Regions from separate parts of the Thermohahella caldifontis genome, predicted to be linked through region 2. Evidence: predicted binding sites of a transcription regulator. Region 2 holds the regulator's gene; each other region holds the start of a gene.
What was found. Region 2 encodes sigma-54, which starts transcription at its own class of promoters, with help from an activator protein. Its sites were predicted from a motif close to TGGCACNNNNNTTGCTNT; they were not measured.

Region 1: AAIA72_RS04840 (ammonium transporter) is a predicted target of sigma-54. The motif match lies at 1,717-1,734, and genes of this name have one in related genera.
Region 3: flgB (flagellar basal body rod protein FlgB) is a predicted target of sigma-54. The motif match lies at 1,463-1,480, and genes of this name have one in related genera.

What each region holds. Positions count from the first base shown of each region.
Region 1 is NZ_CP154858.1:996,986-1,000,386, reverse strand. Features, by position in the region: gene AAIA72_RS04855 (riboflavin synthase subunit alpha) at 1-45, opposite strand, end outside; gene AAIA72_RS04850 (hypothetical protein) at 137-1,066, shown strand; gene AAIA72_RS04845 (macro domain-containing protein) at 1,050-1,595, shown strand; gene AAIA72_RS04840 (ammonium transporter) at 1,800-3,005, shown strand; gene AAIA72_RS04835 (TetR/AcrR family transcriptional regulator) at 3,156-3,401, shown strand, end outside.
Region 2 is NZ_CP154858.1:1,297,894-1,301,294, reverse strand. Features, by position in the region: gene ptsN (PTS IIA-like nitrogen regulatory protein PtsN) at 1-472, opposite strand, end outside; gene raiA (ribosome-associated translation inhibitor RaiA) at 488-790, opposite strand; gene AAIA72_RS06340 (RNA polymerase factor sigma-54) at 877-2,364, opposite strand; gene lptB (LPS export ABC transporter ATP-binding protein) at 2,451-3,182, opposite strand; gene lptA (lipopolysaccharide transport periplasmic protein LptA) at 3,179-3,401, opposite strand, start outside.
Region 3 is NZ_CP154858.1:938,029-941,429, reverse strand. Features, by position in the region: gene AAIA72_RS04535 (nitroreductase) at 1-458, shown strand, start outside; gene AAIA72_RS04530 (GIY-YIG nuclease family protein) at 532-1,275, opposite strand; gene flgB (flagellar basal body rod protein FlgB) at 1,521-1,919, shown strand; gene flgC (flagellar basal body rod protein FlgC) at 1,922-2,359, shown strand; gene flgD (flagellar hook assembly protein FlgD) at 2,375-3,049, shown strand; gene AAIA72_RS04510 (flagellar hook-basal body complex protein) at 3,065-3,401, shown strand, end outside.

The DNA of each region.
Region 1 (3,401 bases), 300 kb from region 2:
CACGCTGACGAGACGGGCTGTACCCTGAACAATTCCGGTAAACACGTGAGTCCTCCGCATTGACAACCCGCCGGGGGTTGTCTGTAATGAGCCAAAGCCCTCTTTATGGGCGTTGCTGACACTGGCGAAGCGTATCATGGCTAAAGTTCATCACGGAAACAACCTCAGTCTGGATGTCAAAACGCTCCGTGCCGCAGCCCGGGGTGAGCTGGGTGAGCCGGACCCGATTCGCGAATCTCTGGAACAGAGCAGGAAGGAGCGCCGGGAAGCCATGCGAGCCGCCACGACTGTTTCACCGGTGGAGGCCAGCAAGACACCCGTTGAGGCTTCGCGGCCGCCGGCTGCAAGGAAGGACGCTCAGCCTGCAGCGCCACAGCATGGCCCATCCGGTGGTGCAGGGCGCGCCGAAGCCCGGCCGGACCCGGAGGCACTAAGAAAGGAAAGGGAGGCACTGGAGCAGAAGCGCCGGGAACTGTTGAGGTTGGTGGCCTTGCGTGATGCGCTGGATGTGGTCAACGATGAGCTGCTCGCCATGCGCGACTATCCTGACACGGCCAATTTGCTGATCGCCAAGCGCAAGCGCGATCTTTGGCTGCTGGCCATGCTGCTGGGGCTGGCCGTGTTTCTCATTGGCTGGATGGGCTTTGCACCGGCCTGGATCGCCGGAACCGGATTCGCCGTGATGGTGGCCAGTGGCCTGACATGGGTGCCGCCTGTGCGACGCCTGTTCTCGAAGGCGCCGACTTATGAGGAGCTGCGCGCAACACGGCGTCTGCTGGAGTATCGGGCCTTGGCCCATCTGAAACTGCTGGAAGGCGGGGAGCCGCTGGTCTGGAAGCTCCAGGCACTTGCGCCGTGGAACCCCCGCCTCGAACATCCCCGCTATGCGCGGCTGGTCAGCCTCAGCCACAAGCGCCTGCTGTTGCGGGCCGTGGAAAGTGCCGCCGCTTTCCGTCTGTATCTGGAGTACATCATTGAGGCGCGTCGGGCCATGCGGCGCGTGGAAGAAGAGCTGGCAACCGTGCGCAAGCGCATCAGGGAGCTGGACGATGCGCTCGCCGGATGAGCGCATGCACCTGCATGTGGGTGACATCACCCGGCTGGCGGTGGACGCCATCGTCAATGCCGCCAATGACAGATTGTTGCCCGGTGGGGGTGTGTGTGGTGCCATCTTCCGGGCGGCGGGTCCCGAACTGATTGATGCCTGTCGCCAGGTCGCACCCTGTCCCACGGGAGAGGCCCGTCTGACGCCGGGTTACTGGCTGCCGGCGAGATACATCATTCATGCGGTCGGACCGGTCTGGCGGGGTGGCTTGCAGGGTGAGGCGCAGCAATTGAAGGATTGTTACCGCGCCATCCTGCGTTGTTGTGAAGCCCACAATATCCGGCATGTGGCCATCCCGGCCATCAGCTGCGGTATATTTGGTTATCCTCCCGAAGAGGCGGCTCCTGTTGCCGTGAGGGAAGTGCGCGACTGGCTGAGCAGTCATGATCTGCCCGCCGAGGTCACCTTCTGCCTTTTCTCTGATGATATGGCGATGCACTATAAGCAGGCCCTGGACGGCAGTCGCGGCGGCGGCAACGCCTCAAAATAGTGCGCTATCTTTCCTGGGTGCACCATGATGATGCAAAAATTGATTCTTTGATTCTGGAATTAGCCACTCCACCCCCGAAAATTCTTTCTATTGCACTGAAATAGCGCGTGAATCCATCACGTGGCCCGGTTTGTGCTTTCTCGCTGTGCACAGATTTCAAAACTCAACCGAAAACCAGAACGAGGATTCGACGTGCAAGAGAGTATGACTGTACAGGCGTTGGCATCAGGTGTGGATAGTCTGTTCGTGCTGCTGGGTGCCATCATGGTGCTCGCCATGCATGCAGGCTTTGCATTTCTGGAGGTCGGCACCGTCCGGCACAAGAACCAGGTGAATGCCCTGGTGAAGATTCTCACCGAGTTCGGTACCTCGGCCATTGCCTATTTCTTTATTGGCTACAAGCTGGCCTACGGTGTGGATTTCTTCAAGAGTGCAGAGGTGCTCTCTGCCAACAATGGCTATGAGCTGGTCAAGTTCTTCTTCCTGCTGACCTTTGCCGCAGCCATTCCTGCGATCATCTCAGGTGGCGTGGCAGAGCGGGCGCGGTTCTATCCGATGCTTGCCGCATCCGCACTCTGTGTGGCCTTTGTCTACAGCTTCTTTGAGGGTGTGATCTGGAATGGCAATTATGGCTTCCAGTTCTGGCTGGAGACCCAATTCGGTAGCAGCTTCCACGACTTTGCAGGCTCGGTGGTGGTGCATGCTGTGGGTGGCTGGATTGCACTGGCAGCCATTATTCTTGTCGGGGTGCGTCATGGCCGTTTCCGGAACGGGCAGGTGGTGGCCTTTGTGCCGTCCAGCATACCGTTCCTGTCTCTCGGGTCATGGATCCTGATTGTGGGCTGGTTCGGCTTCAATGTCATGTCGGCGCAGAAAATTGAAGGCATTTCGGGTCTGGTGGCGGTCAACAGTCTCATGGCCATGGTGGGTGGCACCCTGGTGGCAATGGTTGTGGGCCGCAATGACCCGGGCTTCATTCACAATGGTCCGCTGGCCGGACTGGTGGCCGTGTGTGCGGGCTCGGATATCATGCATCCAGTGGGTGCGCTGATTGTGGGCGGGGCAGCCGGTGCCTTCTTCGTGTTTGCCTTCGAGTGGATGCAGAAATCGCTGCACAAGGTGGACGACGTACTGGGTGTCTGGCCGTTGCATGGTCTCTGTGGCGTTTGGGGCGGTATTGCTGCCGGCATTTTTGGTCAGACTGCGCTCGGAGGGTTGGGAGGCGTGAGCCTGGCCAGTCAGGTGATCGGGACGCTGGCAGGCGTTGCGGTGGCTCTGGCAGGCGGTTTCCTGTTTTATGGGCTGTGCAGCAAGCTCGCCGGTGGGCTGCGCATGGATGATGAGCAGCAGTACAATGGCGCTGACCTGACCTTCCATCGCATTGAAGCCACCAACTTCGACAACAAGTAAGATCGCGACGGCGAGTTCCGGCTTGCTGAGTCCTGGCAGAAGGCCCGCCCCGGCGGGCCTTCTGCGTGATGCGGGTGGTAAATTTACCTCTTGACACGGGCTGCATCCAAACGTATGTTTCAAACAAGTGTTTGGAACAGATAACCTAACATGGCCCAGTCCGATACCGTTGACCGCATACTGGATGCGGCGGAAGAGCTTTTTGCAGAGCGCGGATTTTCCGAGACCTCGCTGCGCCAGATAACCAGCAAGGCTGGTGTTAATCTGGCTGCCGTGAATTACCATTTCGGCTCCAAAAATGCGCTCATTCAGGCTGTCTTTTCCCGCTTCCTGAATCCCTTTACCCGCAGTCTGCGGGCGAAGCTGGAGGCACGTGCCCGCCAGGAAACTCCCGTC
Region 2 (3,401 bases):
CTTGCACCTGATCACTCACAGCCACACGCAAAAGCTCGTCATCAGACCGGGCGTTGCGAATGGCCTCCCTGAATACCGGAGAGTTGAATCGTCTCGCCAGCTGACTGAGCAGATCCAGATGTTCGCCGGTGGCCTCCTGAGGCACAATCAGGGCAAAGAGGATGTCCACGGGCTGTTGGTCAATGGCATCCCAGTCGACAGGATTATCCAGTGTGACCAGTGCACCGATTACCCGGTCGCAGTTTTCCAGACGGCAGTGGGGGATGGCCACGCCGTGACCGATACCCGTTGATCCGAGCCGTTCCCGGCATACCAAGTTGTTGAACAGGGTGTGCTCGTCGAGGAACGGGTAATGCGCGGCCACCATGTTGGCAATGTCTTCCAGCGCCTTTTTCTTGCTGGTTCCCGCCAGACCCCGGCGGGTCAGGGCGGGAGACAGGATGGACTCAATCGTCAGGGATTGATCGCTCATTGGAGGGATTCCGTATCAGGACGCGCCGTGATTCCGGTCAACAGTTTTTTCCTTGCGTTTCACCAGCTGGCGATCCAGTTTGTCGACCAGCAGATCAATGGCGGCGTACATGTCATTGTCTTCAGCTTCCGCATGCAGATCGTTTCCGCGAATGCGCACATTGGCCTCAGCCTTCTGACGCTCCTTTTCGACGGAAAGGGTGACATCAATCCCGATAATTTGATCAAAGTGACGCTCGAGTCGCTCCATCTTTTCGTTGACGTAGCTTTTCAGTGCGTCGGTCAGATCGAGATGATGACCACTGATATTGATTTGCATAACTGGCTCCTTCTGTGTTGTTTGAGGCCCACTTTCAGCATAACAGAAGCGTGGGGCTTTGAATTGATCTATCGCATTTCAGTTGATCATATCAGGCGCTTTCTTTCGTTGGACGGCGGGATGTTCATGGCCTCCCGATATTTTGCAACCGTCCTCCGGGCCACCTGAATACCCTGTTCGCCCAGCAGTGCAGCAATCTTGCTGTCACTGAGCGGCTTTTTTGGAGGCTCGTCTGCGATCAGCTTGCGGATCATGGCCCGAATGGCTGTAGACGAGCATTCTCCTCCGGAATCCGTACTGACATGACTGGAGAAAAAGTACTTCAGCTCAAACACGCCACGGGGCGTGTGCATATATTTCTGGGTTGTGACACGGGAAATGGTGGACTCATGCATGCCAACTGCTTCGGCAATATCATGCAGTACCAGAGGCTTCATGGCTTCTTCACCGTGTTCCAGAAAAGCCTGCTGGTGCTCGACGATCTTGGTGGCGACCTTGAGCAGCGTTTCATTCCGGGAGCGCAGGCTCTTGATGAACCACCGGGCTTCCTGCAGCTGATCCTTGAGATAGGTGTTGTCAGCGCTGTTGTCTGCCCGGCGAACCAGAGATGCGTACATGGGGTTGACCCGGATGCGTGGCGCAATCTCCGGATTGAGCTCAACCCGCCAGGCGCCCTCATGTTTGCGCACGATGACATCCGGGATGACATATTCGGACTGACTGGTGCTGATGACGCTTCCGGGCTTCGGATTGAGCGACTGGATCAGGCGGAGGACTTCCTTCAGCTCGTGCTCCTTGAGCCGTGCACGACGCATCACTTGAGCGTAATCCCGGTTGCCCAGCAGGTGCAGATAATGGTGTACGACCTTGCGGGCCTGATTCAGCCAAGGGGTGTCCGGGGCCAGCTGATTGAGCTGGATCAGCAGGCATTCCTGCAGGTTGCGTGCCCCTACACCGGTCGGATCCAGATGCTGGATGCGCTTGAGGACGGCGTTGAATTCGTCCTCATTGACCGGCTCTTCCAGGTCGCGATTGACCGATTCCAGGATTTCTTCTGTCGAGGCCATCAGATAGCCGTCATCATCGATGGCGTCGATGATGGCTTCGGCGATTCGCCGGTCCGGCTCACTCATGGGCATCAGATTCAGCTGCCAGCTCAGATGGTCACGCAGCGATTCCGTCTGGGAGTTGCGTGACTCGAAATCAAACTCTTCGTCTGGCGGTGCAGAACCGTAACTGAGCGTGGATCCCTGATAGATGTCTTCCCATGCCGTATCCACGGGAAGATCTTCGGGGATGGATTCATTGAAACCTTCATCTGCAGCAGGTTGCGAATCGGATTCATGGGCCGATTCCGCTTCGGTATCCTGATGAGCCCCGCTCTCATCCTGTTTGCCTTCGGACGGGGCAGGGGGCAGATCCTCGGCCACCTCCAGCATGGGGTTGCTTTCCAGAGCGGTCTGAATTTCCTGCTGGAGATCCAGCGTCGACAACTGCAACAGCCGTATGGCTTGTTGCAATTGCGGGGTCATGGTCAACTGCTGACCAATCTTCAGCTGAAGAGATGTTTTCATGACCATGCGTGACGGCTTCGCAACCTCTGTCAGTATTGTTCAGGTAGTTTGGACAAAGTCTGTCACAATTCTTGCTTGCAAACAAACTAAAGTTTGAAGCTTTCGCCCAGATAAACCTTGCGAACCTTGCGGTTTTCAAGCACTTCCTGTGGTGAGCCGCTCGCAATGATGTATCCTTCGCTCACTATATGGGCGCGTTCGCAGATTTCCAGCGTTTCCCGGACATTGTGGTCGGTAATAAGGACGCCGATGCCACGTTGACGGAGGTGATCAATGATCTGCTTGATGTCACCGACAGAGATGGGGTCAACGCCTGCGAAGGGCTCGTCCAGCAGGATGAAGCGCGGTTCCGTGGCCAGTGCCCGGGCGATTTCGACACGTCGTCGCTCGCCACCGGACAGTGCCATGCCCGGGCTCTTGCGAATGTGTGTGATGTGAAATTCCTGCAGCAGATCTTCCAGGCGCTCCAATCGCTGGGCCCGGTTGAGGTCCTTTCGCGTTTCAAGAATGGCCAGGATGTTGTCTTCCACTGACAACTTGCGAAAAACCGAAGCCTCCTGCGGCAGGTAGCCCAGTCCCTTTCGCGCCCGCCCGTGCATGGGCAGAAAGGTGACGTCTTCGTCGTCAATCAGGATGCGGCCCTTGTCACAGGCAATCAATCCCACGATCATGTAAAAGCAGGTGGTCTTGCCTGCGCCATTGGGGCCGAGCAATCCCACGACTTCGCCCTGGCGCACGTCCAGGCTGACGTCCTTCACGACAGGCCGCTTCTTGTAGCTCTTGGCCAGATTCAGTGCCTGGAGGATGCCCTGACTCATGGTTTGGCCGGCGCCTCTTTGTTGGCAGGCGTGATGATCATTTCCACCCGTCCGGTGCCTGTATTTTCGTCGAAGCGTGCGTCAACCACTCGTGTGCGCGTGTTGTAATGGATGGTGTTGCCCCGGAAGACATTGGTGCCCTGCTTCAGCCGGGCGCCACGCAACAGTTCCAGTGTCTGCGTATCCCGTGAGTACACCAGTGTCTCACCCCAGGCCTCG
Region 3 (3,401 bases), 360 kb from region 2:
CGGCCCCCGATCATGCGAGACTGAACCCCTGGCGCTTTGATGTGTTTGCCGGGGAAGGGCGACAGCTGCTGGCTGAGGCTTATGTCAGAGGGCTGAGGTTGGCGCAGCCGGAGCAGGATGAGGCTTTTTTTGATCGTCTCGCCAAGATGCCATTCCGGGCGCCCGTCATTATCATGGCGGTGTGCAGCCATCAGTCTCATCCCAAGGTGCCTCCCCATGAACAGATGATTGCTGCGGCCCTGGCCACCTATCAGGTGCAGTGTGTACTGAGTGAACTGGGTTATGGCTCAATCTGGCGCACAGGGCCGGTGGCGGAATCCCGTGAGGTCGCACGGGAGCTTGGCCTGGCAGATCATGAGACGATTGTGGGGTATCTGTATGTGGGTACACCTGCGGGGGAGCCTCCGCAACGGGCAGTGATCGATGCCATCGAGCGGACTCGCTTCCACGGTATTTAGGGGAGCGACGGTTCCTGGCCACACCTCCACCCGGCGGTCTTAAAAGGTAAATGGAGGTGTGGTGAGTGAGCTGTCAGCGTTTGCGGTGAAGTTTGGCGGCGGATTTGGAACGTTCGTCCAGCCGCGCCAGAATGGCGGCCATTTCATCCTGTTCAGCCTGAATGCGGGCTTTCTTCTCGGCTTCGATCCGGGCTTTCTCTGCCTTGATCGCTTCCCGGATGCGCTTCTCCTTGCTCGAGGACAGGCGCTTTTGCAGCGGTTCTTTCTTGGGTAACTCAACTTTCGGCCGGGTTCGCGTCGAGAGCCTGAGCGTGCCGGCACCATGCGGGTCACGGTTGACCGTGCGTGAAAATCCGGTGTGCTCCCCTGATGTTCCTGTCGCAGCAGTCCGAGTGGCAACCGATTCCCCGGAATGCGTCTGACGTGACGGTGAGCCTGTTCTGGCGGGACGTTCCTCCGCAAACACGGACGGGGAATTCAGCTCTTCCAGCATGCGCTCCACGGCCTTGTCGATATCGGCCTTCTTCAGCTGGCTGCGCAGTGTGGCCGCCGTCTTGTATCCCCTCAGCGAAAGCGCATTTTCGGACTCGATTGCTTCAGCCTCCAGATCGCGGGCTTCTTCACGGGTTTCGGCAACCGCCCACTCATGGAGCTCGAAGGCGTCCTCGCCATACTGCCGGATATCGTTGTACAGCGGGTAATCCAGTGAGGTGTGGATGGAGTGCACGAACTGGGACCAACGTTCTTCAATGGTGAGGCTGGTTGTGCCGACATAAACCTGTCCGGTCACTTTGTTGCGAACGGTAAAAACAATCATGGGGCTCTGCTACTCCGAAACACTGCTTTGGAACGGGGGGCGCATTATAGCGGCTTATCGGCTGAAAGAAAGGCTGGACATTTGCGTAGAAAGCTGTGCTGGCATTGCCGTGGCGGCGGCGGGCATTTGCCGTTCGGAAACAGGCGTGGCGATTGCAATGAATTGAAATATAAGGAAAAGGGCTCAATGGCACTGTCATTGCTTTACAGACAGCAGAGATGAAATGAATTGTTGCGGGAAAGACTATGGCACTGTCATTCGACAAGGCGCTCGGGATTCACCAGAAAGCGCTGGAGGTGCGGGTTCAGCGGGCCGAGGTGCTGGCGGACAATCTCGCCAATGCGGATACACCGGGGTACAAGGCGCGTGACCTGGATTTCAGGGCAATCCTTGCCGGCGAGGCGGCAAGGGGCAATCGTCTGCCGCTGGAGCGGACGCATGAGGGGCATATTCCGGACGACAGTTCGGCTGCCGAGGGGGATTTGCTCTATCGTGTACCCGTTCAGCCGAGTATTGACGGCAATACGGTGGATACGCAGATCGAGTCTGCCGAGTTTGCCCGCAACGCACTCGACTTTCAGACGTCCTTTCAGTTCCTGAACAGCAAGTTCAAGGGACTGGTGACCGCGATCAAGGGGGAATAAGCATGGCGCTTCATTCGATTTTCAATATTGCCGGGTCGGCAATGAGTGCACAGTCCGTACGGCTCAATACCACGGCCAGTAATCTGGCCAATGCCGAGTCAGTCAGCTCCTCCATTGATCAGACCTACCGGGCCCGCAAGCCCGTGTTTGCCGCGGTTCAGGAGGAGGCCAATCGGGCATTCTCCGACCTTGATGTGAACAATCAATCCCGTCGTGGCGTGAAAGTGCTGGGCATTGTAGAGAGTCAGGCACCACTGGAGCGTCGCTATGAGCCTGACCATCCCATGGCGGATGAAGAGGGCTATGTGTATTACCCGAACGTGAATGTGGTGGAAGAAATGGCCGACATGATGTCTGCTTCGCGCAGCTTTCAGCTCAATGCCGATGTGATGAATACAGCCAAAACCATGATGCAGCGCTTGTTGACGCTGGGGCAATAATCAGGAGTGATGACCATGGCGGATATCCAATCTCTCAATGCGTCCAGCGATGTACTGGCCAAGTATGCCATACAGCAGGAAAGCAAGAAGTCCAATGAACTGGGTCAGAACCAGTTCATGGAGCTGATGATTGCCCAGCTCAAGAATCAGAGCCCCCTGGAGCCCCAGGACAACTCCGAATTCGTGGCACAGCTGGCTCAGTTCAGCTCAGTTGAGGGGATCGAAAAGCTCAATCAGTCCGTGGACAGCGTGGCCAGCCAGTTCCGCTCCAATCAGGCGCTACAGGCGTCCGCCATGGTGGGCCGCAATGTGCTGGTGCCCAATGCCCAAGGTGTTCTGGGGCCGGAGGGGCGGATTTCGGGCGTGATCGAGGTGCCGGGCAGTACGTCTTCACTGACCGTTTCCATACTGAACCCGTCCGGTGAACTGGTGAAGCGCATGGAGCTCGGACAGCAGCCGGCCGGCGATATCCGGTTTGAATGGGACGGAACCAATGCCAAGGGCGAATCCATGCCGGCAGGCCTGTATACGGTGAAAGCCGAGGCGCGCTACGGTAGCGAGACTCAGCAACTGAACGCTTACATGGCCGCGAATGTGGACAGCGTCTCGATCAGTCAGACCGGATCCATTCTCCTGAATCTGGCAGGTATGGGGCAGGCCAGCCTGTCCGATGTCAAAGAAATTCTGTAACGGAGGGGAGTCACCATGCCGTTTAATGTTGCCTTGACCGGTATCCGGGCCGCATCTGTGGATCTGGAAGTCACCGGTAACAATATTGCCAATGCCAGTACGGTAGGTTTCAAGCAGTCCCGTGTGGAGTTTGGTGACCTGTATGCCAACAGTTTTCTGAGTCTGGGCACCAATCCGGTGGGAGATGGTGTCCGGGTGCAGAAGATCCGGCAATCCTTTGCCCAGGGCAACATCGACTTTACCGAGAATGGCCTGGATCTGGCCATCAACGGTGGCGGATTTTTCATCCTGAGTGACAATGGTGCACGTCTCTACAGCCGCGCGGGTCAGTTTGGCGTGGACAAGGATGGAT